DNA from 3 places in the Streptomyces sp. P1-3 genome. Region 3 is predicted to be linked to each of the others. Evidence: riboswitches for the same ligand, from Rfam matches in the RefSeq annotation. Region 3 holds a riboswitch; each other region holds the start of a gene.
What was found. A riboswitch is a leader RNA that binds a small molecule or an ion and turns the genes downstream of it on or off. The one in region 3 is predicted to bind cyclic di-AMP.
Positions count from the first base shown of each region.

Region 1: it holds a riboswitch for cyclic di-AMP, as region 3 does, so the genes downstream of both, ACQUSR_RS07570 (M23 family metallopeptidase) here and ACQUSR_RS17785 (M23 family metallopeptidase) in region 3, are expected to answer to the same signal.
Region 2: it holds a riboswitch for cyclic di-AMP, as region 3 does, so the genes downstream of both, ACQUSR_RS10100 (transglycosylase family protein) here and ACQUSR_RS17785 (M23 family metallopeptidase) in region 3, are expected to answer to the same signal.

Region 1 covers NZ_CP192512.1:1,834,944-1,844,345, forward strand. The annotation lists gene ACQUSR_RS07555 (GNAT family N-acetyltransferase) at 1-187, opposite strand, end outside; gene ACQUSR_RS07560 (HPr family phosphocarrier protein) at 319-600, shown strand; gene ACQUSR_RS07565 (GntR family transcriptional regulator) at 831-1,592, opposite strand; gene ACQUSR_RS07570 (M23 family metallopeptidase) at 1,785-2,579, opposite strand; cyclic di-AMP (ydaO/yuaA leader) riboswitch at 2,594-2,746, opposite strand; gene ACQUSR_RS07575 (M16 family metallopeptidase) at 2,970-4,337, opposite strand; gene ACQUSR_RS07580 (M16 family metallopeptidase) at 4,450-5,808, opposite strand; gene ACQUSR_RS07585 (DNA gyrase/topoisomerase IV subunit A) at 6,039-8,522, shown strand; gene ACQUSR_RS07590 (citrate synthase/methylcitrate synthase) at 8,665-9,402, opposite strand, start outside.
Region 2 covers NZ_CP192512.1:2,477,129-2,486,530, reverse strand. The annotation lists gene ACQUSR_RS10125 (penicillin-binding transpeptidase domain-containing protein) at 1-92, opposite strand, end outside; gene ACQUSR_RS10120 (FtsW/RodA/SpoVE family cell cycle protein) at 118-1,542, opposite strand; gene ACQUSR_RS10115 (LysR family transcriptional regulator) at 1,579-2,718, opposite strand; gene ACQUSR_RS10110 (MFS transporter) at 2,831-4,048, shown strand; gene ACQUSR_RS10105 (hypothetical protein) at 4,187-4,462, shown strand; gene ACQUSR_RS10100 (transglycosylase family protein) at 4,597-5,784, opposite strand; cyclic di-AMP (ydaO/yuaA leader) riboswitch at 5,790-5,971, opposite strand; gene ACQUSR_RS10095 (DUF4097 family beta strand repeat-containing protein) at 6,522-7,364, shown strand; gene ACQUSR_RS10090 (ATP-binding cassette domain-containing protein) at 7,411-8,397, shown strand; gene ACQUSR_RS10085 (MbtH family protein) at 8,629-8,865, shown strand; gene ACQUSR_RS10080 (ABC transporter permease) at 9,045-9,402, opposite strand, start outside.
Region 3 covers NZ_CP192512.1:4,129,365-4,138,766, forward strand. The annotation lists gene ACQUSR_RS17755 (hypothetical protein) at 1-487, shown strand, start outside; gene ACQUSR_RS17760 (hypothetical protein) at 484-1,230, shown strand; gene ACQUSR_RS17765 (urea transporter) at 1,276-2,259, shown strand; gene ACQUSR_RS17770 (ornithine cyclodeaminase family protein) at 2,321-3,283, opposite strand; gene ACQUSR_RS17775 (DUF6227 family protein) at 3,549-4,334, shown strand; gene ACQUSR_RS17780 (PP2C family protein-serine/threonine phosphatase) at 4,482-5,732, shown strand; cyclic di-AMP (ydaO/yuaA leader) riboswitch at 6,054-6,190, shown strand; gene ACQUSR_RS17785 (M23 family metallopeptidase) at 6,202-7,329, shown strand; gene ACQUSR_RS17790 (GNAT family N-acetyltransferase) at 7,495-8,046, shown strand; gene ACQUSR_RS17795 (Ig-like domain-containing protein) at 8,030-9,217, opposite strand; gene ACQUSR_RS17800 (hypothetical protein) at 9,253-9,402, opposite strand, start outside.

The DNA of each region.
Region 1 (9,402 bases), 2.3 Mb from region 3:
GGGGGTAGGGGGCGAAGAAGCGGTAGTACTTCGACTCGTCCGAGACGTGCTCGTAGAAGCTGACCAGGCGCTGGGCGTCGTCCGCGGTGATGGGGCGGATCTGCGCGGTGCCGCCGTCGCGGAGCACCACGTCGGCCTCCCAGTGGGCCGGGTAGGTGTGGCGGTCCGGGTCTGACGCGGTCTGCATGGGGCCAGCGTATGCGGAGGCGCTGACAGCGACACCGCTCCGCGCGGGCACCGGCGAAGTCCGCTTCGGACCACTCTCGGCACCATGAGACACTGGTCTAGACAACTAGCAACGACCTGAAGGGCTACACCATGGTTGAGCGCCGCGTCACCGTCGGCTGGGCCGAGGGCCTGCACGCCCGTCCCGCCTCGATCTTCGTCCGGGCGGCGACCGCGTCGGGCGTCCCGGTCACGATCGCCAAGGCCGACGGCACCCCGGTCAATGCCGCCTCCATGCTCGCCGTACTGGGCCTGGGCGCCCAGGGCGGCGAGGAGATCGTCCTCGCTTCGGAGGACGAGAGCGCCGAGGCCGCGCTCGACCGCCTGGCCAAGCTGGTCGCCGAGGGGCTTGAGGAGCTTCCGGAGACCGTCTGATGCACGGAATCGCCGCGGTTCCCAGCGATTCCCAGAGATTGCCGAGCGATTCCCAGCGATTCCGAGCACCAAGAGGCCGCGGTGTCCGAACACGGACACCGCGGCCTTTGTCATTGCCACGGCCTTTGTCATTGCCGCGCCCCATTCCGGTGCGGCCGGAATTCCACCGGGGCGCGCGAAATCCACCGCGCACCTCTTTCGGCGCAGAACTCTTGTATACGGGCTGGCTGTTAATTCCTGACGCGCGCAGTGTTTACGGATTGTTTCGGACCGCTCACCGCGAACGGGCGGCGCGACCGGTATTCCGCCAGGGACCGCTCCGCGTGCGCCGCGGCGAGCTCGCGCGCCCGCTCGGCGTCCCCCCGCGCCACCGCATCCACCAGCGCGCCGTGCCCCCGCCACACCTCCATGGCACGCGCCGTCGCCGACTCGCTCCGGACGCCGGCCCGCGGCACGGGGGGCGGGACGCGCGCCGGGTCGGCCGCGTACACCCAGTCGATCTTCCGACGGAGCTGCCCCAGCAACCCCGCCAGGCTCGGGCTGCCGGAGGCCTGGGCGAGCGTCTCGTGGAACCAGTCTCCGAGCGGGCGCAGTTCACCGAGCTGCCCTCGGTGGGCCCGCTCCTGGCCCAGCCTGACCAGGCCGCGCAGCACCTTCAGATGGGCCTCGGTGCGCCGCTGGGCGGCGCGTGCCGCGCCCAGCGGCTCCAGCAGTGCGCGAATGTCCAGCAGATCGGCCGCCTCCCGCTCGGAGGGCCGGGCGACGCAGGCGCCCGCGTGCCGCCTGGTGGTCACGAACCCCTCGGACTCCAGGGTGCGCAGCGCCTCGCGCACCGGCACGCGTGAGACGCCGTAGCGGCCGGCGAGGAGTTCCTCGCCCAGTCGGCTGCCGGGTGGATACACACCGGAGACGATGTCGTCGCGAATCGCCGTGCACACCGCATGCGCCGAAATCCGGCGACCGCCCTGGATCGCAGTCGTCTCGCCGGTCATTTCCGGTCCCGCATGGTCGAAACCTCCGCCTTAATCTCCGCGAAACGCAGCCGATTGACGCGTGTTCCGTGACTCTATTCCAAACGGCGGGAATTTCCGACGGCCGGACTGATTTCATGGATATTTTTTGGCCAAGGCGAGCACGCGACAGGCCCCGGCCGGGGGCCGGGGCCTGTCGGGAAGAGCTCGGTGTCAGATGGCGACGCCGTGGCCGCGCAGGTACGCGACGGGGTCGATGTCCGAGCCGTACTCGGCGGTGGTGCGCGCCTCGAAGTGCAGGTGCGGCCCGGTGGAGTTGCCGGTGCTGCCCGACAGCCCGATCTGCTGGCCGGGGGTGACGGTCTGGCCGACCGTGACGCTGAGCGACGACATGTGGCCGTACTGGGTGTAGGTGCCGTCGTTCATCTTGATCACGACGTTGTTGCCGTACGCGCCGCCCCAACCGGCCTCGACGACGGTGCCGGAGCCGACCGCCTGCACCTTGGTGCCCGAAGCCGCGTGGAAGTCCACGCCGGTGTGGCTGCCGGAGGACCACAGACCGCTGGAGGCGTGGTACTGGGTGGAGACGTAAGAGCCCGCGATCGGCGCGACGTAGGTGTTCAGGCGCTTGCGCTCGGCCTCGCGGGCAGCGCGCTCCTTGGCGGCCCGCTCCTTCTTCGCGGCGGCCTCGGCCTTCCGCTTGGCCTCGGCGGCCTCCTTGCGGGCCTCCGCCTCCGCCTGCTGCTTGGCGGCGGCCACCTGGGCCGCCCGCTCCTGGTTGGCGGCCTGGACGTCGATCTCGTCCGCGAGGCGGTCGTCGACGACGATCGCCTGGTTCAGGCCGGTGTCCTCGAAGCGCGGGGAGTCGTCGGGCGCGGCGAACGCGGGAGAGGCGACGGTCGCGACGACGCCGGAGGCGGCGAGCGTGGCCATACCGGCGATGTGCGTACCGGTGAGAGGGGTGCGGCGAGGACGGCGGTGCTTCCCGGTGGGACGGGTGAACGCCATAAGTCGGCGTACTCCTTTCCTTCCTTCTCGCCTACCGGGTTAGCTGACGGGTTCGGAGCAGGAAGGTCTCCTACGGATCCCTCCGGAGAGGCACCCGATTCACCCCAGGGGACTTGGGTCCCCGGCTCCCCTCGGCTCACGCGTCGGGGACTCGGCGATGGCTGTCCGGGCCGCGGGTGCGACGCAATCTGACGAACAGCCGGAACGACGCTAGACGCACGATCTTTCAATCACCAAACGGATCCGGGTTTTTGTTGCACTCGCCACAGGGCAGACAGGAAGCCTCTTGGCCAAATCGGACACCGGGCTCATCAGGGGACGGACAAGCGGAACTCCGGCGTCCTATGTGACGCCGGAGTTCCGCTTCATCCCGTATCCGGTGAGCCCTCGTCAGCCGGTGACGACCTTGACCTCACCGATCCCGAGCGCCCGCACCGGCTCCTCGATGACCGAGGCGTCGCCGACGAGCACCGTGACGAGCCGGTCGACGGGGAAGGCGTTCACCGCGGCGGCGGTGGCCTCCACCGTCCCGGTCTCCGCCAGGCGCGCGTACAGATGGGCCTGGAAGTCGTCCGGCAGGTGCTGCTCGACCTGGTCGGCCAGCGTGCCCGCGACGGCCGCCGCCGTCTCGTACTTGAGCGGGGCGACGCCCACCAGGTTCTGCACCGCGACATCCCGCTCTTCGTCGGTCAGCCCCTCTGCGGCCAGCGTGCGGAGCACCTTCCAGGTGTCCTCCAGGGCGGGGCCGGTCACCTCGGTGGCCACCGAGCCGGTGATGGCGAGCATCGCGGCGCCCGTCCCCTCCGGGGTGGAGCGCAGCACCTGCCCGAAGGCGCGCACGCCGTAGGTGTAGCCCTTCTCCTCGCGCAGCACGCGGTCGAGCCGGGAGGTGAGGGTGCCGCCCAGGCAGTAGGTGCCGAGCACCTGCGCGGGCCAGACGCGGTCGTGCCGGTCGGCACCGATCCGCGCGATGAGCAGCTGGGTCTGCACCGCGCCGGGCCGGTCCACGATCACCACCCGGCCGGTGTCGTCAGCGGTGATCGGCCGGTACGGGTGCTGCGGCGCCGTGCCGCCGGTCCAGCCGCCGAGCGTGTCGGCCAGGGCCTGGTCCAGGTCGACACCGGTGAAGTCGCCGACGATCACCGCGGTCGCGGTGGCGGGGCGCACATGCGCCTCGTAGAACGCCCGGACCGCGGCGGCGTCGATACGCCGCACGGTCTCCTCGGTGCCCTGGCGGGGCCGGGACATCCGGGAGTCGGCCGGGAACAGCTCCTTGGACAGCGCCATCGTGGCACGGCGGCCCGGGTTGGCCAGCTCGTGCGGGATCTCGTCCAGGCGGTTGGCTACCAGGCGCTCCACCTCCCCGTCGGGGAAGGCGGGGGCGCGCAGCGCGTCGGCGAGCAGGCCGAGCGCCTTGGACAGCCGGGAGGCCGGGACCTCCAGGGAGACGCGGACGCCGGGGTGGTCGGCGTGCGCGTCGAGGGTGGCCCCGCAGCGCTCCAGCTCGGCGGCGAACTCCTCGGCCGTGTGCTTGTCGGTGCCCTCGGACAGGGCCCGCGCCATGATCGTCGCGATGCCGTCGAGGCCGTCGGGCTCGGCGTCCAGCGGCGCGTCCAGGTTGATCTCGACCGCGACGACCTGCTGGCCGGGGCGGTGGCAGCGCAGCACGGTCAGGCCGTTGGGCAGCTGGTCCCGGGCCGGGGCGGGGAACGCCCACGGCTTGGCGACGCCGGCCTGCGGCTGCGGGTGGAACGTCATGGCGGAGGTGACGGCGTCGCTCACAGTGTCTCCTTGTTCGCTTCTCCGCCCCCGAGGCGCAGAGGTGCAGGCATCATGATCATCTGCGGGCCGGTGGCCTCGTGTGCGTCGCTCACCGATTCGCTTCCTCGGTCTCGTCGGCGGTCTCGTCGGCGGACTGGCCTTCGGGCTCGGTGGGTTCGTAGACGAGCACCGCGCGGTTGTCGGGGCGCAGCCGCGCGGCGGCGACCTCCCGTACCTCCTCCGCCGTGACGGCGAGGACCCGCTGGACCGCGGTGAGCGCCAGCTGCGGGTCGCCGAACAGCACGGCGAACCGGCACAGTTCGTCCGCGCGGCCGCCGACGGTGGCGAGCCGGTCCAGCCACTCGCGCTCCAGCTGGGCCTGCGCGCGCTCCATCTCCTCCGGCGTGGGACCGTCGGCGGCGAAGCGGGCCAGCTCGTCGTCGACGGCGGCCTCGATGTCGGGCACCTCGACCCCGGCGGAGGTCTTCACGTCCAGCCAGCCGAGCGAGGGCGCGCCCGTCAGCCGCAGCAGGCCGAAGCCGGCGGCCACCGCGCTGCGGTCACGGCGCACCAGGCGGTTGTGGAGGCGGGAGGACTCGCCGCCGCCGAGGACGGTGAGCGCCAGGTCCGCGGCGTCGGCCTCGCGGGTGCCGTCGTGCGGAAGGCGGTAGGCGGCCATCAGGGCGCGGGAGGGAACCTCCTCACGCACTTCCTCGCGCAGCTGCTCGCCCATGACGTCGGGCAGCGTGCCGTCGCGCGGCGGCTGCTTGCCGTCGTGGGAGGGGATGGAGCCGAAGTACTTCTCGATCCAGGCCAGGGTCTGCTCGGGGTCGATGTCGCCGACGACCGAGAGCACCGCGTTGTTCGGCGCGTAGTACGTACGGAAGAAGTTCCGCGCGTCCTCCAGGGAGGCGGCGTCCAGATCGGCCATCGAGCCGATCGGGGTGTGGTGGTAGGGGTGGCCCTCGGGGTAGGCCATGGCGACCAGCCGCTCGAAGGCGGTGCCGTAGGGGACGTTGTCGTAGCGCTGGCGGCGCTCGTTCTTCACCACGTCCCGCTGGTTCTCCAGGCTCTCCTCGTCCAGCGCGGTCAGGAGGGAGCCCATGCGGTCGGCCTCCAGCCACAGCGCGAGTTCGAGCTGGTGGGCGGGCATGGTCTCGAAGTAGTTGGTGCGCTCGAAGCTGGTGGTGCCGTTGAGCGAGCCGCCCGCGCCCTGCACCAGCTCGAAGTGGCCGTTGCCCTTCACTTGGGCCGATCCCTGGAACATGAGGTGCTCGAAAAGGTGAGCCAGACCGGTACGCCCCTTGACTTCGTGGCGGGAGCCGACGTCGTACCAGAGGCAGACGGCGGCGACCGGGGTCAGATGATCCTCGGAGAGCACCACCCGCAGGCCGTTGGCCAGGCGGTGCTCGGTCGCTGTCAGGCCGCCGGAACCGGCCTGTTGCGTGGCCGTGTGACCCATGGGCATGTACGTCCCTTCGATCGCGTGCGGGAACAGTTGCGCAACCGCGTGATGAGCAGGTGCTGTCACTGTATGCAAGCGCGCGGACATCTGGCGAAGTTCCCGCCCGGCGTCCGGACGTGCGTCCGACCCCGTATCCCGCCCCGATCATGGGTCGCGGTCGGCGTTGTCAGTGCGGCGGTCCACAATGGTCGGCATAAGACCCAGCCTCGCCAGTTGAAGGAGCCGCAGCCGCGATGGCCCGCCGCAGCACGAAGACCCCGTCCACCGGTGGGGGCACCTCCCGGACGAAGTCTGGGGGAGACTTCGAGGAGCGCATCCTCGACATCGACGTCGTCGACGAGATGCAGGGCTCCTTCCTGGAATACGCCTACTCGGTCATCTACTCGCGAGCCCTGCCCGACGCCCGCGACGGGCTCAAGCCCGTGCAGCGCCGCATCCTGTTCCAGATGAACGAGATGGGGCTGCGCCCGGAGCGCTCGTACGTGAAATGCGCGCGGGTCGTCGGCGAGGTGATGGGAAAGCTCCACCCGCACGGTGACGCCTCCATCTACGACGCGCTGGTGCGCATGGCGCAGCCGTTCTCCATGCGGGTGCCGCTGGTCGACGGGCACGGCAACTTCGGCTCGCTCGGCAACGACGACCCGCCCGCCGCGATGCGGTACACCGAGTGCCGGATGGCGTCGGCGACGTCGCTGATGACCGAGTCGATCGACGAGGACACCGTCGACTTCGCCCCCAACTACGACGGCAGTGAGCAGGAGCCGGTCGCGCTCCCCGCCGCGTATCCGAACCTGCTGGTCAACGGCTCGTCCGGGATCGCGGTCGGCATGGCGACCAACATGCCGCCGCACAACCTGGGCGAGGTGATCGCCGCCGCCCGCCACCTGATCAGGCATCCGGGCGCGGACCTGGAGACCCTGATGCGGTTCGTGCCGGGTCCCGACCTGCCCACCGGCGGCCGGGTCGTCGGGCTCGGCGGAATCCGGGACGCGTACGAGTCGGGGCGCGGCACGTTCAAGATCCGTGCGACGGTGTCCGTGGAGAACGTCACGGCGCGCCGTAAGGGCCTGGTCGTCACCGAGCTGCCGTACACGGTCGGCCCGGAGAAGGTGATCTCCAAGATCAAGGACCTGGTGGGCGCGAAGAAGCTCCAGGGCATCGCCGACGTCAAGGACCTCACCGACCGCGAGCACGGGCTGCGCCTGGTCATCGAGGTGAAGAACGGCTTCAACCCCGAGGCCGTGCTGGAGCAGCTGTACAAGCTGACGCCGATGGAGGAGTCCTTCGGCATCAACAACGTGGCCCTGGTGGACGGCCAGCCGCTCACCCTGGGGCTGAAGGAGCTGCTGGAGGTCTATCTCGACCACCGCTTCAACGTGGTGCGGCGGCGCAGCGAGTTCCGGCGCGCCAAGCGGCAGGACCGGCTCCACCTGGTGGAGGGCCTCCTCGTCGCGCTGCTCGACATCGACGAGGTCATCAGGATCATTCGATCGAGTGAGAACGCGGCGGAGGCCAAGCAGTCCCTGATCGCGCGCTTCTCCCTCTCGGAGGTCCAGACCCAGTACATCCTGGACACCCCGCTGCGCCGGCTGACCAAGTTCGACCGCATCGAGCTGGAGGCGGAGCGCGACAGGCTCAACGAGGAGATCGAGAAGCTCACCCGGATCCTGGAGTCGGACGCGGAGCTGCGCAAGCTGGTCTCCTCCGAACTGGCGTCGGTGGCCAAGAAGTTCGGTACGGAGCGGCGGACGGTGCTGCTGGAGTCGGCGGGCGCGCCGGTGTCCGCGGTGCCGCTGGAGGTGGCGGACGACCCGTGCCGGGTACTGCTCTCCTCCACCGGGCTGCTGGCGCGTACGGCGGGTGCCGAGCCCTTCGCCGGGGACGACGACGGCAAGCGGCACAAGCACGACGTGATCGTCTCCGCGGTCCCGGCGACGGCGCGCGCCGTCGTCGGCGCGGTGACCTCCGCCGGGCGGCTGCTGCGGATGCCGGTGATCGACCTGCCGATGCTGCCGGAGACGGCGGCCGCCCCGAGCCTGGCGGGCGGGGCTCCGGTGTCGGAGTTCCTGTCGCTGGCGGACGGCGAGCGGCTGGTGTGCCTGACGACGCTGGACGAGTCCTCCCCCGGGCTCGCGATCGGCACGGAGCAGGGCGTGGTCAAGCGCGTGGTTCCCGACTATCCGGCGAACAAGGACGAGTTGGAAGTCATCGGGCTCAAGGAGGGGGACCGGATCGTCGGCGCGGTGGAACTGCGCACGGGCGAGGAGGATCTGGTCTTCATCACCGACGACGCGCAGTTGCTGCGGTATCCGGCGAGCCAGGTGCGGCCGCAGGGCCGTCCGGCGGGCGGCATGGCGGGCGTCAAGCTGGGGTCCGGGGCGAAGGTGATCGCCTTCACGGCGGTGGATCCCGCGGTCGACGCGGTGGTGTTCACGGTGGCGGGCGCGCGGGGCACGCTGGACGACTCGGTGCAGCAGTCGGCGAAGCTCACGCCGTTCGACCAGTTCCCGCGCAAGGGCCGGGCCACCGGCGGGGTGCGCTGCCAGCGGTTCCTCAAGGGCGAGGACTGCCTGGTGCTGGCCTGGGCGGGTGCCTCCCCGGCCCGCGCGGCGACGGCGACCGGTGCCGCGGCGCAGCTGCCGGAGCCGGATCCGCGGCGCGACGGCTCGGGAGTGCCGCTGGCCAAGCCGGTGGCGGCGGTCGCCGGGACGGTGTAGCCGCCGGTTCCACACCCGGTACGGACGACGGGCCGCGGCTCACAACGGGCTGCTACGGACGACGGGCCGCGGCACCCTGCCGGTGCCGCGGCCCTGCCACGCCCTGGCCCGCGCCCCGGTGCGGGCGCCGCCGTCCCCGCCGTCAGGGCATCGGCACGGGCTGCGGCGGGGGCGGCCCGACGTACCGCGCGGCCGGACGGATGATCTTGGGGTCCTCGGCCTGTTCCAGGATGTTCGCGCTCCAGCCCACGACGCGGGCGGCGCAGAAGGTCGGGGTGAACATGGCGCGCGGCAGCCCGCACAGCTCCATGACCACGCCCGCGTAGAACTCCACGTTGGTGTGCAGCTCGCGGCCGGGCTTGAGCTCGGCGAGGATCGCCTCCACCCGCTGTTCGACCTGTGTCGCGAGCGTGACCAGCGGGCCGCCGAACTCCTCGGCTATCTCGCGCAGCATGCGCGAGCGCGGGTCCTCGGTGCGGTAGACCGCATGCCCGAAGCCCATGATGCGCTCACCCGCCAGGACCCGCTCGCGCACCCAGGAGTCGATGCGGTCGGCGGTGCCGATGGCGTCGAGGGTGTCGAGGGCGCGGCTGGGTGCGCCGCCGTGCAGCGGGCCGGAGAGGGCCCCGATCGCGCCGACCAGGCAGGCGGCCAGGTCGGCGCCGGTGGAGGCGATCACGCGGGCGGTGAACGTCGAGGCATTGAACCCGTGGTCGACGGTGGAGATCAGATACCGCTCGATCGCGCGCACCTGCCGCGGCTCCGGCTCGGCGCCGGTGAGCATGTAGAGGTAGTTCGCCGCGTACGGCAGGTCCTCGCGGGGCGGCACCGGCGGCAGCCCCTGCCCCAGTCGGTGCAACGCGGTGAGCAGGGTGGGGAC
Region 2 (9,402 bases), 1.7 Mb from region 3:
GCTTTGAGGGCCTGGATCCGGGCGGCGTTGACCAGGGGCGCGAGCAGCAGCAGAAGGCAGAAGACGGCGGTGTGCCGGACGCAGCGGGTCACGCGGCGGCCCCCGACACGCGGCGGGTCACGCGGGGCCCGCCGACTGCCGCGGCTCCGCCGACAGTCCGGAGCGGCCCGGGCGTCCCGGCCGCCCCGGCTCCTCGGGCCGTCCGGGCTGTCCGCGGGCGCTGTCGCTGAGCCGCATGAGCAGCGCGATGATGATCCAGTTGGTGATCACCGAGGAGCCGCCCTGGGCGAGGAACGGCATCGGCATCCCCGTCAGCGGGATCAGGCCGGTCACCCCGCCCGCGATGACGAAGACCTGGAGCGCGAGGATGGCGGCGAGACCGGCGGCGAGCAGCCTGCCGAACGGGTCGCGGAGGACAAGCGCGGTTCGGAAGCCGCAGGCGATCAGCAGCGCGTACAGCAGGAACAGCGCCGTCAGACCGGCCAGCCCCAGCTCCTCGCCGACCGTCGCCAGGATGAAGTCGGACTTCATGGCGAAGCCGATGAGGGAGGAGTGGCCCTCGCCCAGACCGGTGCCGAGCACGCCGCCCGCGGCGAACGCGAAGAGGGACTGGGCGAGCTGGTTCGCGCCGCCGGCACCGGACTCGGTGCCCGCGAACGGGTGCAGCCAGTCCCGTACCCGTTCGTTGACATGCGGTTCCACGGACGCGACGGCCGCCGCCCCGGCCGCCACCAGCAGCAGGCCGACCGCGATCCACCCGAGGCGGCCGGTGGCGACGTACAGCAGGACGACGAAGAGCCCGAAGAACAGGATCGAGGTGCCCAGGTCCCGCTCCAGGACCAGTACGCCCACGCTGACCAGCCAGATCGCGACGACCGGGCCGAGCACCCGGCCGGGCGGCAGCCGCAGCGGGCCGATCGTGCGGCCGAGATGCGCCAGCGCGTGCCGCCCCGCCGCGAGATAGGCCGCGAAGAACACCGCGAGCAGGACCTTGGCGAACTCGCCCGGCTGGAACGACAGCCCGGCGACCCGCACCCAGATCTTGGCGCCGTTGATCGCGGGGAAGAAGACCGGCAGCGTGAGCAGGGCCAGGGCGGTGGCGACGCACACGTACGCGTAGGCCTGGAGGGCCCGGTGGTCCCGGAGGCTCAGCACGGCGGCCATGAACAGCGCCATGCCGAGGGTGGACCAGACGAGCTGGGTCGGGGCGGCGGGGTCACCGGGCGTGGCGAGATCCAGCCGGTAGATGAGGACCAGCCCGAGGCCGTTGAGGAGGAAGGCGATGGGGAGGAGGAGCGGATCGGCGTACGGGGCGCGGAGCCGGACGGTGAGATGGGCGGCGAGCGCGAGCACACCGAGCCCGGAGCCGTACCGGGCCGCGTCGGGCGGGAAGGCACCGCGGACGGCGAAGCCGACGGTCATATAGCCGAAGACGCAGATCAGGACGGCGCCGACGAGGAGCGCGAGCTCCGTGCCACGGCGCTTGGGGGGCCGGAGCAGCACCGGGGGAGCGGTGGTGGTCGGTGCTGCGGCGGCGGTCATGGCGGGGAATGTAGCGGCTCGGCTCCGGCGAGGGCCTCAGACGCGCGCGCCCGCCCCCACGCCGCGACCACCCGGCGGAACGCTGCCCGCGCCATGCGGCGGAACGCCGTCCGCTCCGCGTGATGGGAGGGCGTCCTCGCGGCGCGGTGGAAGGCTGACCTCGCCATGGGGCGCCACGGCGTCCGTATGACGCGGCCCTGTGGCGTCCGCGTCACGCGGCCCTACGGCGTTCGCGCTACCGGGTGGATCGGCGTCCGTATGACGCGGCCGAACGGCGTCCGCGAGCGTCCGGCTGAACGTCCGTATTCGCTCGGTCTCGTGGGAACGCCGCCACACCAGGCCCAGGACCGAGTCCGGCGCGCCGGTGACCGGCACGAACGCGACATCCCTGCGCCCCTGGTGCAGCGCGGTCGGGGCGCAGCACAGCATCGTGCCCCGGTCCGCCGCGACGTACGTCAGCCCCTCCTGGAGTGTGCGCACCTGAGGCCCGCGCGGGATCGGCCGCCCGCCCGGCGTCACGGTGGGGGCCATGGCCTCCCGCCAGTAGTCCGGCGCGGGCGCCGTCGGGCCGATCAGCCGGGAGTCCGCCAGCTCCTCCACGGACACCGACGCCCGCGCCGCGAACGGGTGCCGCACCGAGACGGCCAGGGTCTGCGGCTGCCGTGAGAAGGCCGGACCCGGTATCAGGTCCGGCTCGGCGACCGGCAGCAGGACGATGGCCGCGTCCACCGCGCCGGAGCGCACCGCGCCGAACGGGTCGCCCAGCGGGATCTCGACCGTCTCCACCTCGCAGCCCGGGTGCCGGTCGCGGAAGTCGGCGATCACCCCCATGACGCACTCGTCCGCCGTGCCCAGGAAGCCCAGGCGCAGCGGCTCCTCAAGGCCGCGGGCCGCCGCCCGCGCGGAGTCCACCGCGCCGCGCAGGGCGGCGTACGCGGGCCGCAACTCGGCCAGGAAGCGCTCGCCGAGCGGGGTCAGCCGGACACGGCGGCTGGTGCGGTCCAGCAGCCGGGCGCCGATCCGCCGCTCCAGCGAGCGAAGGAGCTGGCTCACCCGGCTCTGTGTGACGTACAGCCGCTCGGCGGCGCGCCCGAAGTGCAACTCCTCGCTGAGGGCGAGGAAGCACTCCAGCTCGCGCGTCTCCAGGCCGCCGCCGCTCCGGTCGGTGGCTGCCACCCCTGAGTTCCCCTCCCTCCGCGCCTGCGTGAAACAGATCGATGACTCTCACTCATAGAAGGCTGAGCGGTTGGCCGTTGTTCCCGGACAGGCACGGTTGTTCGCTGGAGACATGTCCGAAGCTACGGAAATCACCCTCGCGGCGTCGCGTTCCGACGACGCGTCACGCCGGTCCCGAACGGCGTGGCTCGCCGTCGGCACGGTCGCCGTCGGCATCTTCTCCGTCGTCACCACCGAGATGCTGCCGGTCGGCCTGCTCACCTCCATCGGCGCCACCCTCGGGACCTCCGACGGCACGGTCGGGCTGGCCCTGACCGTCCCCGGCCTGGTCGCCGCGGTCGCCGCCCCGCTGCTGGCCGTCGCCGTCGGCCGACTGGACCGGCGGCTGGTGCTGTGCGGACTGATGGGCCTGCTGGCCGTCGCCAATCTGGTGTCGGCCCTCGCGCCGACCTTCCCCGTTCTGCTCGCCGCCCGGGTCATGGTCGGCGTCAGCATCGGCGGCGTATGGGCCATCGCGGGCGGTCTGGCCGCCCGGCTGGTGCCCGAGCGGTCCGCGGGCGCCGCCACCTCCCTGATCTTCAGCGGCGTCGCCGTCGCCTCGGTGCTCGGGGTGCCCGCCGGGACGCTGATCGGCGACCTGGCCGGCTGGCGGGCGGCGTTCGGATGCGTCTGCGCGCTGGCGCTGGCCGTCACGGTCGCCATGGCCGTCCTGCTGCCTCCGCTGCCCGCCGACCGCCCGGTCCGGCTCGGCGAGGTGTCCGCGCTGTTCCGCAACGCCCGCCTCCGGGCCGGGCTGGTCACCACCGGGCTGCTGGTGGTGGCGCACTTCGGCGCGTACACGTACGTGCGGCCGGTGCTGGAGGACGTGTCCGGCGTCGGGGCGGGCCTGATCAGCACGCTGCTGCTGGTGTACGGAGTGGCGGGCGTCGCCGGGAACTTCCTGGCCGGTTCGGTGGCCCACCGCGACCCGCGCCGGACGCTGATGGTCCTGTGCGCGTTGCTGGCCGCGGCCGAGCTGCTGGTCCCGCTCCTGGGCCGGACCACCGCCGGGGCCGTCGTGCTGCTGGTGCTGTGGGGTCTGGCGTACGGAGGCGTCTCCGTCACCGCCCAGAACTGGGTGCTGCGCTCCGCACCGGAGGCGCCCGAGGCGGCCTCGGCCCTGTTCGTCGCGGTCTTCAACCTGGCCATCTCACTCGGCGCGCTGCTCGGCGGCCGGGCCGCCGACCAGATCGCGCTCTCCAGCGTGATGTGGTGCGGAGGAGCGCTGGCGGTGCTGGCGCTGGTCAGCGCGGGGGTACTGGGCCGGGTGGGGCGTGCGGAGCGCGGGTGACACCGTCGGTACCGGAACGCCTACGTTCCGGTACCCGGATCCGCCCGTATGGCGCAGACGGCGGGAGGCCGCCCCCCATCGGTGGGATCATGAAGGACAGGGGACCTTCAGGGGACTCTTCTTCGGGGAGTGAGCCCGATGACAGCGAGCATGTACGTGGTCTGGAGCGCGGTGGAGCCAGGGCGCGTCGTTTACGAGACGCACTCGATCGAGGCGATCACGGACACCGCGGGCGTGCACGCGGAGGTCAAGAGCGAGACCCATGAGGTCGCGCTCCGCAGCCGGGCGCACGCGCGGTCGATCGCGGAAGCGGGAGGCTACGAGCTACGGGCCGAGGGCGAGGCGTGGGAGAGCCTGCCCGAGGAGGGCCCCCCGGAGGACGGCCTCCCCGAGGAGAGCCCCCCACAGGAGTGATGTCCCACCCGGGAAAGTCCGACGCCCGAGGCGTCCGGCGCCGCAGGGGGGAAGTGCGGGCCGGAAGCCTCGGGCGTGGGTCTTGTGACGACGCGGGAGCGCTGTCTGATCGACGTCGGCTGGTGCCGGGAGGATCAGATGCTGACGCCGTGCGCGCGCAGGTAGGCGATCGGGTCGACGTCCGAGCCGTAGCCGGCGGCGGTGCGGATCTCGAAGTGCAGGTGCGGGCCGCTGCTGTTGCCGGTGGTGCCGGACAGGCCGATCTGCTCGCCGCCGTTCACGGTCTCGCCGACCGTGACGGACAGGGACGACAGGTGCGCGTACTGGCTGTACTTGCCGTCCTCGTGCCGGATGACGACCTGGTTGCCGTAGGCGCCACCCCAGCCGGCGGAGACGACCGTGCCGGAGCCGACGGCCTTGATGCCGGTTCCGGTGCCGACGGGGAAGTCGACGCCGGTGTGGTAGCCGCTGGACCAGGCGCTGCCGGCCTGGTGGTACGGGGTGCCCATCGCGGCGTCGACCGGGGCGGTCCAGCCGGTGGCGGCCGGGGCCTCGGTGTGCGCCGGGGCGGGCTTGGGGGCCGTGGGCTTCGGGGCGGCCGGCTTCGGCGCGGCGTGCTTCGGGGCGCGCGGCTCGGCGGCCTGCTCGGTCAGGGACAGGTCCTGACCCGGGAAGATGAGGTTCGGGTTGCCGCCGACGACCTCGCGGTTGGCCTCGTAGACGGCCTGCCAGCCACCCTCGACGCCGTGCGTCTGGGCGATCTTGTACAGCGTGTCGCCGCTGACGACGGTGTAGGTCTCGTCCTGCGCCGGCGCGGCGGGCTTCGCGTGCTTCGGGCCGGCCTTGGGCGCCGCCTTAGGCGCCTCGGCCTTCGGAGCCGCGGCCTTCGGGGCAGCCGCGGGGGCGGCCTTCGCACCGTCGGGGGAGATCGCCGGGGCGGGACCGCCCTGGGCCAGCCCGGCCTTGGCGGAGCACACCGGCCAGGCGCCCGGGCCCTGCTCGGCGAGGACCTTCTCGGCGATGGCGATCTGCTGGTCCTTGGTGGCCAGGTCGGCGCGCGGCGCGTACTTGGTGCCGCCGAAGGCCTCCCAGGTGGACTGCGTGAACTGCAGGCCGCCGAAGAAGCCGTTACCGGTGTTGATGCTCCAGTTGCCGGTGCTTTCGCAGTCCGCGACCTTGTCCCAGGTCTCTACGGAGGCGGCGTTGGCCGACGTGGCGCCGACGAGGGGAAGGGCCACACCGGCACCGCTCGCGGCGAGCGCGAGCGAGACCTTGGCGATTCGGCCGGGGTTATAGCGACGGTGACGTCCGCGAGCAGACATAGGGGTGTTCCTCTCCTACGCCTGCGAGGTGAGCTGTCGGGTTCGGGCTGGAGTTGCCCGGCCGCGTCATCGGGCGGCATTCACCGCCACCGCAACGCGTCTTCACCCCAAGCCGGTTCGCGGGTTGTCCGCGACTCGGCACTTACCTGGTTCCCCCGCTCCTGCCGTGATGCGTCGTCGTTTCTCCTTGGCCGGCGGCAGGATTCGGCGCTCCGGCTTCGGGTCTCCCGAGCCTCTATGGCTGCGGGAGCGGCGGCCACCGTAAGCGGAAGAATTTCGCGGTCACAAGCCGCGTGACATGCGCCGGTGATCCATTTCCGATTTGACTCGGTATTTATGTCACGCTGCGCTTTGGATCTCTTTCGCAGCGAAATGGAGATCTTGCACAATGGCGTGACGGAAAAGCATGGGGTAACCGAACTGACGCAATGCTTATGCGGCGCCACGATGTGGTCACCGGTTCATCGCTATTCCTGTGACCTCGGCCACGGCGGCCCGCTATAACGGCATGAGGTGTTAAAAGTCCGGTTTGAGCTGCGGGTTGGGGATCCGGCCCGCGGTGGCCGGCCGTGTCGCCGGTCGCCGCGCCGCTCGGCCGGTCCTGGTCGCCGTGGCGCACGTGGTGCCACTATGGCTCGCCATGGCGCCACGACTGTGCCATGATGGCGGCATGGACCTCACGCCGTACGCCGGCTGTCTCCGCCCGGCCCAACCACGAGGATGAGGCAGCCGTGCCCATGTTTGACACCCCAGAACCGATCAGCGCCACGGTCCATATCGAGGTCGGCGCCGCCCGGATCACGGCGGGGGACCGCGCGGAGACCGTCGTCGAGGTGTACCCGGGCTCAGATGACAGCAAGGCCGACACGCGGGCCGCGGAGCTGACCCGGGTCGAGTACGCGGGCGGCAGGCTGCTGGTCAAGGCCCCGAAGGGGCCGACACCGCTCAGCGACCCCGGCGCCGTCCACGTGGAGATCGCGCTGCCGCGCGGCTCGCGGCTGGACGGCACCGCCGGCAGGGGCGACTTCACCTGCGAGGGGCCGTTGGGCGAGTGCAGCCTCAAGGTCACGGCCGGTGACATCGTGCTCGACGAGGCGGGCGCGGTGCGGCTGCGCACCCAGCACGGGGACATCACCGTGGGCCGTGCCGCGGGCGACGCCGAGGTCACCACCGGTTCCGGCGAGGTGCGGATCGGGGAGATCGTCGGCACCGCGGAGATCAAGAGCTCCAACGGGAACGCCTGGATCGACGACGTCGCCGGCGAACTGCGGCTGCGGGTGGCCAACGGGAACGTCTTCGTCGGCCGCGCCCACGGCGCCGTCTCCTCGAAGGCCGCCAACGGCAGCACCCGGATCCACGAGGTGATCCGGGGCACCGTCGAACTCCAGACCCAGGCCGGCGACTTCGAGGTCGGCATCCACCCGGGCACCGCCGCCTGGCTCGACATCAACTCCCGGGCGGGCTCGGTGCACACCTCGCTCGGCGCCGCCGACGGGCCGGGCGAGTGCGCCGAGACCGTCGAGGTGCGCGCCCGCACCGTACTCGGCGACATCGTGATCCGCCGCGCGTACCGCTCATGACTTCCAGAGAACGACCTTCGCAACAGTTACGAAAAGGAGGGGCGCGATGACCGCCACCAGCACCATGACCGCACAGACCAAGGGGATCAGCGCCGTCGGACTGCGCAAGGCGTACGGCGAGAAGGTCGTACTCGACGGGGTCGACCTGGAGGTGCCCGAGGCGACCATCTTCTCGCTGCTCGGCCCCAACGGGGCCGGGAAGACCACCACCGTGCAGATCCTGTCCACGCTCATCGCCGCGGACGGCGGTCAGGCACAGGTCGCGGGGCACGTTGTGGACCGGAACCCGGACGCGGTGCGCGCCGAGATCGGCGTCACCGGGCAGTTCGCCGCGGTGGACGGCCTGCTGACCGCCGAGGAGAACATGCTCCTGATCTCGGACCTGCTCCACCTGCCGCGCCAGGAGGGCAGGCGGCGCACCGCCGAGCTGCTCGAGCGCTTCGAACTGACCAAGGCGGCCAACAAGCCCGCCTCCACCTTCTCCGGCGGCATGCGGCGCAAGCTCGACCTCGCCATGACCCTGGTCGGCAAGCCGAGCATCATCTTCCTCGACGAGCCGACGACCGGCCTCGACCCGCGCAGCCGCCGCAACCTGTGGCAGATCACCCGCGACCTCGTCACCGACGACGGCACCACCATCTTCCTCACCACCCAGTACCTGGAGGAGGCCGACGTGCTCGCCGACCGGATCGCCGTCCTCGACGGCGGGAAGATCGTGGCCGAGGGCACCGCCGACGAGCTCAAGCGCCGCGTCCCCGGCGGGCACATCCGCCTCCAGTTCACCGACGCGCACCGCCTCGATGCCGCCGCCCGCGCCCTGGGCCAGCCCATGCGCGACGACGAGGCGCTCACCCTCCAGATCCCCAGCGACGGCAGCATCCCCGCGCTGCGCGCCGTGCTCGACCGGCTGGAGGACGCCGCGGTCGAGGCCGAGGCGCTCACGGTGCACACCCCCGACCTCGACGACGTCTTCCTGGCCCTGACCGGCAGCAGCATTCCCGGCCAGGCGCGGGTCACGGAGCCCGCGCGATGAGCTGACTCGCCGCGACCGTCCCGTCAGCGGGACACCCAAGGGTGGGGCCCGGTGCTGGAAACAGCACCGGGCCCCACCCTTTTCCCGGCTCGCGGAACGCGGTGTCGTCGGCGATGAGTTGACGCGGGACTCGATCGCCGAGGAAGGTGCACTTCGACCTGGTGGAGTACGCGGAGGCAATTCACTGCCCGCAGGTCGGCGAATCCTCAATGACGTGAATTGGAGTGGACGATGAGCAGCAATCCGTTCGACGACGCCGATGGCCGCTTCTACGTTCTGGTGAACGAGGAGGAGCAGCACTCCCTGTGGCCGTCGTTCGTCGAGGTTCCCGACGGCTGGCGGATCGTGTTCGGCGAGGATGGCAGGCAGGAGTGCCTGGACTACGTGGAGCGGAACTGGAGCGATCTGCGGCCGAAGAGCCTGCGCGAGGCGATGGCCGCGGACGCGGCCGCCGCCGGCACGGCGTGAGACCGCGGGGCGCGCGCCGTACGGCGTGAGAGCGCACGCCGTGGGACTCCTGGCGTCAGAGACCGTGCGCCGTCAGACCGCACGACTGAGGGCCTCGTCGGTCCGCCGGTTTCGGCGGTCCGACGAGGCCCTCGCGCCACGTCCGCAGCCCGGAGCCCGAAGGCTCCGGGTGTCCTCTCTCAGCGCTTGACCGCGCGGCTGAACGTCGCCTGGGCCCACACGTAGCCGACCACGATCAGGCCGACGCACCAGGCCAGGGCGGCCCAGCCGTCGTTGCCGATCTCCGTGCCGAGGAGCAGCCCGCGGAGCGTCTCGTTGATCGGGGTGAAGGGCTGGTACTCGGCGAACCAGCGCAGCCCGGTCGGCATGGAGTCGGGGGTGACCACGGCGCTGCCGAGGAAGGGCAGGAACGTCATCGGCAGCGGGGCGTTGCTCGCGGTCTCGATGGTCTGGGCGTGCAGGCCCATGGCGGCCGAGAGCCAGCTGAGGGCGAAGGCGAGCAGCACCAGCAGGCCCGCGGCGGCGACCCATTCGACG
Region 3 (9,402 bases):
GGCCGTGCTGGACATCGGCGGCGGGTGGCACGTCGACGACATGCCGGGGCTGCGTACGTCGATGGAGTACGTGCTCGCGCACGGTCCCTCTGCCGTACACGACGCGGATCCGCTGCTGGTGCTGGAGGCGGGCAAGCTCCTCACCCAGCCGACGGCCGCCGTCGTCACCCAGGTCCTGGTGCGCCGGGAGTCCCGCCACGGCTGCGACGTCGTCGTCGACGCGGCCGAGGGCGACATGCCCGAGGCGCCGTTCCACCCGCACCCCGTGGTCCGGTTCGACGGATCCCGCTGGGTCCCGCTGCTCCCCGGCCGGAACCGGATTCTGGGCAGATCCTGCATGGAGCACGACGTGCTCTCCGTCTGCCTCGACCTGTCCGGCGTCCGGGAGGGCGATTACCTCGCGTTCGGCATGTGCGGCGCGTACGACACGTCGATGGCCTACGACTTCGGGCGCGGGACCGTGCCACGGGAACTGGGGCAGTCATGACCGCGGGAAGTGGGGCGGCGACAGTAGCCACGACGGAGCTGCTCGCGGAGCTGAAGCGGTTCGACCGGATCGGCCTGTCCCGGGTGGCCAGCCATGCGGCGGCGTGCTGCCACATGGTCAGGCACGGTGTGTTCGCCCGGCTCACGCAGTACGCGGACATGGGAGCCCGGCTCGCCGCCGTTCCCGAGCTCTTCCGCTGGGGGCCCGTGCAGTGGCCCGCGTACTGGTGCCACCTGGCAGACCATGACGGGCTCGCCGGCGACTGCGGGGTCCACGCCGACGTGGCGGCGGCGCTCCTCGAGCGGGAAGGCATTCCCCACGCGCGGGGTCGCGCCGCGCTGCTGACCGGGCCGCTGGCCCCGGCCCACTGGCGCGTCAGCTGGAACGAGGCGCAGGCGAACGTCGCGTGGATCGGGCGGAGCGTGGTGCACCACGAGGTGATCCGGGTCGGAGACCGGTGGTGGGACCCGAGCGACGCCCGCTGGTTCGCGGGGGCCGGGGGGTGCCTGGCGGGCGCGCGCGTCGTCGCCGTTCGCGAGGACGACGGTCCATGGCAGTTCGAGCCCGGCGCGTCGACGCTCCCTCCGACGCCCTTGCCGGCGCCCACATCGACGCTCTCGCCGGACACCTCGCCAACGCTCTCACCGGATACCTCCTCACCGGACACTTCGCCGACGCTCTCACCGGATACCTCGCCGATGCCCTCGTCAACACCCTCATCGACGCCGCACGTCCTGTCGTGAGGCCGGACGCGGTCGTGGAGACGTCCATGCCGCCTTGGAGGCACCATGACCGCTCCCGACACATGGCAGACGGCCTCGCCGGACACCGCGGAGGCCGCGGCTCCGCCCGGCCCGGTCCGCCTCGCGGCGCAGTTGGTCCGCGGCTTCGCCCAGCTCAGCCTGCAAGCGAACGTATGGGCGGGGGCCATCATCCTGCTCGCGCTCTTCGTGGGCGACTGGCGGATGGGCGCCCTCGGGCTGCTCGGCGCCGCGGTCGCCACCGCGACCGCGTACGCGCTGGGCGTCGACAAGGGCACCATCGACCTCGGGTTGCAGGGCTTCAGCGGCTGCCTGACCGGCATGGCCCTGTTCGTGTTCCTGGGCCACTACCCCGCGACCTACCTGCTGACCGTGGGCGGCGCCGTCGCCTGCGTGCCGCTGTACTCGGCACTGACCAACCTGCTGGCTCCCTGGAACCTCCCGGCGCTGACCGCGCCGTTCTGCGTCGTCGCCGGGGTGGCGGTGATGGGGGCCCCGGCCTTCACCCGGGTCTGGCACGGCGGAAGCCCCGCGGCCCTGCCCGTCATGGCGACCGCGGGCGTCGACTACACGTGGACCGACCTGTGGCACGGGTTCTTCACCAACATCTCCCAGGTCGCCCTCTCGGCCCACTGGTATGTCGGCGCGATCATGCTGGTGGGGCTGTTCGTCGCCGGGATCCGGCAGGGGCTGGCCGCCGTCTTGGGCAGCGCCGTCGCGGTCCTCGTGGCCTGGGCCCTGGGCGCCCCGCCGGGCGCGGTCGCGGTGGGCGTCTACGGCTACAACGGAGTCCTGGTGGCCGTCGCCCTGGGCACCCTCTTCCTGGCCAGGACGGTGCCGAGCGCGGTCTACACCTTGGTGGCCGTGGCCGCCGCCACCGTACTGACAGCCGCTCTGAACGCCTACTTCACGCCCTTCGGCGGACGGACCCTCACCTGGCCCTTCACCATCACCACCTGGCTGTTCATCGCCGCGGTCCCGGCCTTTCCGCGGATCCGGCGCGCCGCGTGACGGAACGACGCCACCCCTGCGACGGCAGTGCCTACGACGGCGGTACCTGGGACGGCGGTACTTACGACAGCAGGTCGACGCGCGTTCCGACGCCGAGCTGCCGCGCTCGCTGATACGCGGTCCAGGCGATGGCGAGGTCCTGCCAGGGCAGCCCGACCGGGGCGTAGACGGAGCGCTCCGCGGCGTGCGTACGGCCGGGATGATCGCCGCGGAGGATCTCGCCGAGTGTGACGGCGGCGGCGGGCGGCAGCCCCGCCGCCGCGAGCGCGCCCATGTCGGCGGCCAGGTCCCGGTCGTCCACGACGAGGAGTCCGGTCTCGAGGAGGTCGGCGGCGAGTTCCTGCTTGCCGGGCTCGTCGGCGCCGAGCGTGGTCAGGTGCTGCCCCGGCCGGGTGTCCGCGGCGCGCAGCAACGGTGCGCGTGACCAGGTCGCCAGCACGACGATGTCGGCGGCCGCCGCGACCCGGGCGGCCGAGGCGACCGTACGGCCGCCGTGCCGGGACGTGAAGTCGGCGGCGCGCGCCGGGTCGATGTCGTGGACGGCCAGGTCGCGGAAGCGGCGCAGGCGGCGCAGCCCGCCGACGGCGATCTCGGCCTGGGCGCCCGCGCCGATGACGCCGAGCACCGCGCCTCCCGCCGGGTCGGCGGGCGCCAGGAGATGTGTGCCGAGGGCCGCGGCCAGCCCCGTACGCCAGGCGGTGACGGTGGCGGAGTCCATCAGCGCGAGCAGTTCGCCGTCCTGGCCGCTGTGCAGGCAGACCACCCCGCGCAGCGCCGGGCGGGCGCCGGGGAATTTGGCGTTCACCTTCACCGTGTACGCCTCGATCCCCGGCAGCACCCCGGGGATGAGCGCCGTGGCCGTCCCGGGGAACGGCAGATCCGTACGGATCCGCAGCCCGTCCACGGGCGCGCCGCCACGCGCCCCTACGGTGCCGGCGCGGCGGAACCCCTCCCGCAGGGAGGCGACGCAGGCTTCCGGATCCAGCACGGCGAGCAGGTCGCCGCGGCTCAGCACGAGGGTCACGCCGGTCATGATCCCCACCGGATGGAGCGTGTGCCAGACGGGGCCCTTCCCGGCTTCTCCGGCCCCGCGCCGCATGTGGCCGAATTCGTCACCGTACGAGCCCGCAGAGTGATGATTCTCGGCCAAGCGCCGCAGGAGGGGGCGAAGGAAGTGCGGTTCACGGCTTCGCCAAACACCGCACGCGGGGTGTGTCGACGCCGCTACGGTAAGTCGCGAGATGTCGCTTCGGGGGCGCGGCGAGTCGATGTCCGGGAGGAGTAGAGACATGGGACACGCAGAAGCCGGTGGGTCGCCCGCCGAGCATCTTGACGGGGTTCTGGCCCGCGCCCAGAACGCGTTCGAGCTCGACGACACGGAGCTCGCCCGGCTGCGTGACGCCCTGATGCACCAGACCGAACTGCGGTCGTGCCGGCAGTGCAACGAGCCGCAAGGGCCGGTGGGATACAGCACGTTCAGGCACGTCTTCCTGCTGCCGGACGGCAGCAGTGGGCTGCTGTGGGAGCTGGAGCACAACACCGCCCGGGACGGGAGCCTGCTGTACGAGCTGTACCTGGACGAGGAGGCCCTCACCGCTGCCGAGCGCCGTGTGCACGAGCTCACCGGCGGCGGCCGCTGGGAGGACGAGGACTGGGAGGAGTTCGAGAAGGGCCCGGTGTGGTTCCCCGAGCAACTGCTGCACTCCACGGTGCCGCTGGAGATGTCGCGCGCGTACGTGGCCGACAACTCCGCCGACCACGCGCGGCGCGTGCTGCGCCGTGCGGAGAACGCCGACCGGCCGGGCGAGGAGGTCGAGCAGCTGCTCACGACCGCGTTCGCGCACGACATCGCGCTCGCCCCGAAGCCGCGGCGCCGCTCGGGAGGACGGGACGCGACCTGGTGCCGCTTCTATGAGCACGCGTTCCTGCTGGCGTGCGGGGACGAGATCAGTCTGTGGGAGCTGGAGCACAACCTGACGAGCGACGGGCGGCTGGTGTGCGAGGTCTATCTCGACGAGGTCGCGGCGGAGCTGGCGGCGGACCGGCGGGCCCGGGCACTCGGCGTGGACCTGTGACGTGAAGGGCCCGGCCGCGGCCTGCCCGGACGGCGGCCACCAGGCCTGCCCCCGCCCGTCGTCTCCCCGGGCCTGAGTCCGCCCCCGTCCGGCCTGCCCTCGCCCGTCGTCCACCCGGGCCTGAGTCCGCCCGGCGCGTTGCCCCACATGGCCGACACCGAGTCGCCCGCCCGCACCGGAGCCGCGAGCCTTGTGGGGCGGTGGGACAGCGGACAACGGGAGTGGCCGGTGCGGGTGCGAGGGTCCAGGGCCGCCCGCATGGGCAGGACACCGGACGCGAGCGATGCCCGGAACCGTCGCTTCACCCGCTGGATTTCGGCCGTTCTGATCGTTGGTGGCGTCGCGTTCGACGTGATCACCCCGCGCGACTACACCGCCGCCCCCTTCCTCTCCGCCGCCCCGCTGATCGCCGCTCCCTTCAACACCCTGCGCACGACCGTCGCCACCGCCGTCGCGTCGTCCGGCGCGGCGCTCGTCCTGGCCGTGGTCCACGGGATGCGGGGCCAGACCGGGGCGATGGTCGAGTTCACCACCGTCCTCACCGTCGCCCTCCTCGCCCTTGTCACCAACCGGGTCGTACGGCGGGGCACCCAGCAGCTGGAGTCCGCCCGCGGGATCGCCGAGGCCGTGCAGCGGGCGGTGCTGCCCGCCCCTCCCGCCGCGCTCGGCGGGCTGCGCATCGCGGCGCGCTACGAGGCGGCGCAGGCCGACGCCCGGATCGGAGGCGACCTGTACGCCGTGCAGGACTCCCCCTACGGCGTACGGTTGATCGTCGGCGACGTCCGAGGCAAGGGCCTGGGCGCGGTGGAGGCGGTGGCCGTCGTCGTCGGGGCGTTCCGGGAGGCGGCGGAGCAGGAGCCGGCGCTGGAGGGGCTGGCCGCCCGGCTGGAACGGGCGTTGGACCGGGAGGGTGCGACGCGCGCGGGCATCGACCGGTTCGAGGGGTTCACCACGGCCGTACTGGGCGAGATCCCGCCGGCCGAGGGCACGGTCCGCCTGATCAGCCGCGGTCACCCCGCTCCGCTGCTGCTCCACGCTGACGGCACGGTGTACGAGGCCGAGCCCGCGACCCCGGCGCTGCCGCTGGGGATGGGCGAGTTGGGCGTATGGCCGGACCGGGTGGAGGCGGTGGACTTCCCCGAAGGCGCGACGCTGCTGCTCTTCACGGACGGCGTGACCGAGGCGCGCGACCGGCGGGGGCGGTTCTACGACCCGGTCGGGTGGCTGAGCGGCCGGGCCCACCGCGGCCCTGACGTCCTTCTGGACGCCCTTGTCGCGGATGTGGCGCGGCACACGGGCGGGGCGGGGGTGGACGACATGGCGCTGCTCGCGATCCAGCGCACGTCGGCGGCGCGGTGGCGTCCGGGCCACAGCCCGCGCCGGCGGCCCCGGGCGTGATGGGGGCCTCGGGTGTGATGGCGGCGCCTCGGGCGTGACGGGCCGTAGTCGAAGGTGACCCGCCCGGCATAACGATTGACACACGATCAGGCGTGTCAGGTTTGCGTGTACATGGAACACAGCGCCACCGCGCGGCAGGCAGGGCGGTAACTCGCCCAACACTGCCCACAAATGACCGTTTGGTGTGCGTCAAAGGTTCATGGATTCCGGGGAACGGCTTGGAATCATGTCGCCGGGTCTATTAACGTTCGATAACGCAGCGCGGTCGTCACAGCCGTCGCAGAGGCGGCACCGTGCGCCGTCGCCGAATCCCTACGCACCACCACTGCACCACCAGCAACACCAAGGGAACCGGGGAACCACCAACCTTGGGGTGAATCGGGCCGCACCTGGGCCCGTAGGAGACCTTCCTGCTCCGAACCCGTCAGCTAACCCGGTAGGCGAGAAGGAAGGAAAGGAGTGCGCCCCGGTGGCGTCCAACAGGTCTGCCCTTGACGAGGCACCGTACGGAATCTCCGGCGGAGCCGGGCCCTCCGGGACCGCCGTCTTCGCCCCCGGCGCCGCCGACGACGGCGAGCCGTGGGAGGAGTGGAACCCCACCGAGGAGTCCGTCGCCCCGGTCCGCGGCAGGCACCGGGTCGCCAAGCAGCGGGGCGGGACCATGGCGCGCAGCGGCGCCGTGCTCGGCGTCGGTGTCATCGCGGCGGTCGGCGCGGGCGGCATGGCGACCGCCAAGGACCGGCCGAATGCCCCGATATCCATGCCGGACCTGGCTCATGTCGCCGACGAGGTGCGGGACGCGCTCCCGGACACCGAGGACCTTCCCGGCATCGGACCGCTGATCTCCGGCGGCGACTCCTCCGGGACCGCCCCACAGGGCTCCTCCACTCCGCTCTCCCAGGCCGGGCTCACCCCCGAGGACCGGGCGAGCGGCACCACGGACGCGGGCGAGGCGCTCCGCGCCCGCATCATGCAGCAGGCGGAGCAGCAGCAGACGGCCGCCGACGAGGCCGAGTGGACGGCGGCGGCGCGGGCGGAGGCCGAGGCCGCTGCGAAGGCGGCTGCGGAGCAGAAGGCGAAGGACGTCGCGGAGCGGAAGGCCGCCGAGGAGGAGGCCAAGCGGAAGGCCGCCGAGGAAGCCGAGCGCAAGGCGGCGGAGGCCGCCCGCAAGGCCGAGGCCGAGCGCCGCGCGAAGCTGGCCGCGTCCTACGCCCTTCCCCTCTCCTCGTACACCCTGACCTCGACGTTCGGCGAGGCAGGCGACATGTGGTCGGCCGACCACACGGGCCAGGACTTCGCGGCCCCGACCGGCACCCCGGTCAAGGCGGTGCACGGCGGGACGATCACCGAGGCCGGCTGGGCGGGGTCGTACGGCTACCGCATCGTGCTCACGCTGGAGGACGGCACGGAGATCTGGTACTGCCATCTGTCCTCCATGGTCCGGACATCGGGCTCGGTGTCGACGGGTGACGTGATCGGACGCGTCGGTGCCACGGGCAATGTGACCGGACCGCATCTGCACCTGGAGGTACGACCGGGCGGCGGAGCGCCGATCGACCCGCTGGCCTGGCTGCGGGAGCACGGCCAGAACCCGTAACGGACGCCGCACGCCCGCGCCCCCCACCCATTGCTTCCCTCCTTCCCCCCCACGCCCTGATACGCCGGTGGCCCTGGTCTCTCTCCCCCCTTGACACCAGGGCCGCCGGTCTGTCCGGATCCGAAGCCTGCCGCAGCCGCTATTCGATCGCTTGAAGGTTGGTCAATGACGACGCCCCCGTACATGTACCGCACAGCGACCCCGGCCGACGACGCCGAACTCACGGCGCTGGACGACTCCTTCACCACGGACACCGTGTACGAGGTCACCGCGACCGCGACCGGCTTCTCGCTCCACCCGGCACCCGTCCGCCCGCCCCTGACGAAGCACTTCCCGGACGACGAGGACGACGAGGACGACGACCGGGTCGACCACACGGTGGTCGCGGTGGACGGCGACCGCATCTGCGCCTTCATCGCACTCGACTACGAGGACTGGAACCACCGACTGGTCATCCGCCAGGTCACCGTGGCCCCCACCCACCGAGGCCAGGGCATCGGCCGCCACCTGATGACCCGGGCCTTCGCCTACGGCCACGACCGCGGCGCCCGCACAGCCTGGCTGGAGGTCACCAACGTGAACGCCCCCGCGATCCGCGCCTACCAGCGGATCGGCTTCACCCTGTGCGGTCTGGACACGAGCCTGTACGACGGCACGCAGTCGGAGGGCGAGACCGCGCTCTTCATGAGCCGACGGCTCGTCAGTCCAGGGCGCTGAGCTTCTGCCACTCCTCGTACGACGGGTTCCAGTCGCCGTAGCCGTTGCCCGTGGGCACGGTCTGGCGGCTGGAGCCGGTTACCTCGACGATGTCGCCGCGGACCGCGCGGTCGTAGAACCACTTGCCGTCCTTGCTGGTCATACCGACACAGCCGTGGCTCTTGTTGACGTTACCGAAGATGCCCTTGCCCTCGTTCCAAGGTGCGGCGTGGGCGTAGGTGCCGGACGTGGTGAGGTGAACGGCCCAGGGGACGTCCTTGTTGTAGGGGTCGGATATGCCGACGGACTCGCTGGTCATGTTGACCATGGGGGCCTTGTCCAGGACGACCATCGTGCCGTTCCAGGTGGGGTACGCGGGGGAGCCGCCGGATATGGGAAGAGTGCTGATCTTCTTGCCGTCCTCGTAGACCGTCATCGTGTGCTTGCTGAGGTCGACCTTGGAGACACGCACCGTGCCGATGGTGAACGCGCTGGTGACATCGCGCCGGAGGTAGCGGCTGTCACCGGTGTGCACGCCGCTGAGCTGGGCGCGCAGGGTGACCTTGGTGCCCTTGGCCCAGTAGGTCTTGGGCCGCCAGTCGGCGCGTTCGACTCCGGTGAGGGGGTCGCGGACCCAGCCCCAGGAGCCTTCTGTTCTCGGGGTGGTGGTGACGGAGAGCCGCCGCTCGACGGCCGCCTTGTCCTTCACCGGGTGGTCGAAGGCCACGGACACGGGCTGGCCGGCGCCGACGACCTTGTTGTTGGTCGGGGTGACCGTGACGCCGTTGAAGAGCTGGGCGGGACGGACGCGGAAGGTGGAGCGGTGCGTGGTGCGCTCGCCCGCGGCGTTGGTCGCGGTGGCCCGGATGGTGTAACTCGCGCCCGGCGTCATGGTCCGGGTCGAGCGCCAGCTCTTTCGTCCCTCGCCCCAGGCACCGGTCACCGGCACGGCCTCGCCGTCGCCGGAGGTGACGTCGACCTTGGTGAGCGTGCCACCCGATGCGTCGACCTTGATCGTCTGGTCCGGGGCGAGCGGCCGGTCGTCGCTGCTCCGGGTCGCCGATATGCGGGCGGGCCCGGTGTCCTTGGCCTTGTCGCCGGCCGATGCCGACTGGCAGCCGACGAGCGCGGTCAGGGCGAGGGACGACGCCACGAGGAGTTGGAGGTGGCGTACGGGACGGAGGGATCGCACAGTGGGCCTCTTGAGGTGGTCGTGGGGTCGTCGGGTCAGCAACGGCGCTTCGCCTCTTCCGGGTTGCTCTCGTAGGGAGGAGGTGAAGAAGCGGCGGAAGGTTGGCTCCGCCACAGGGATACCGACATGCAGTAGGTCGCGACGCCGTCGGTGTACTCGGCGAAGCCTGGCGTACCCGCGGCCTG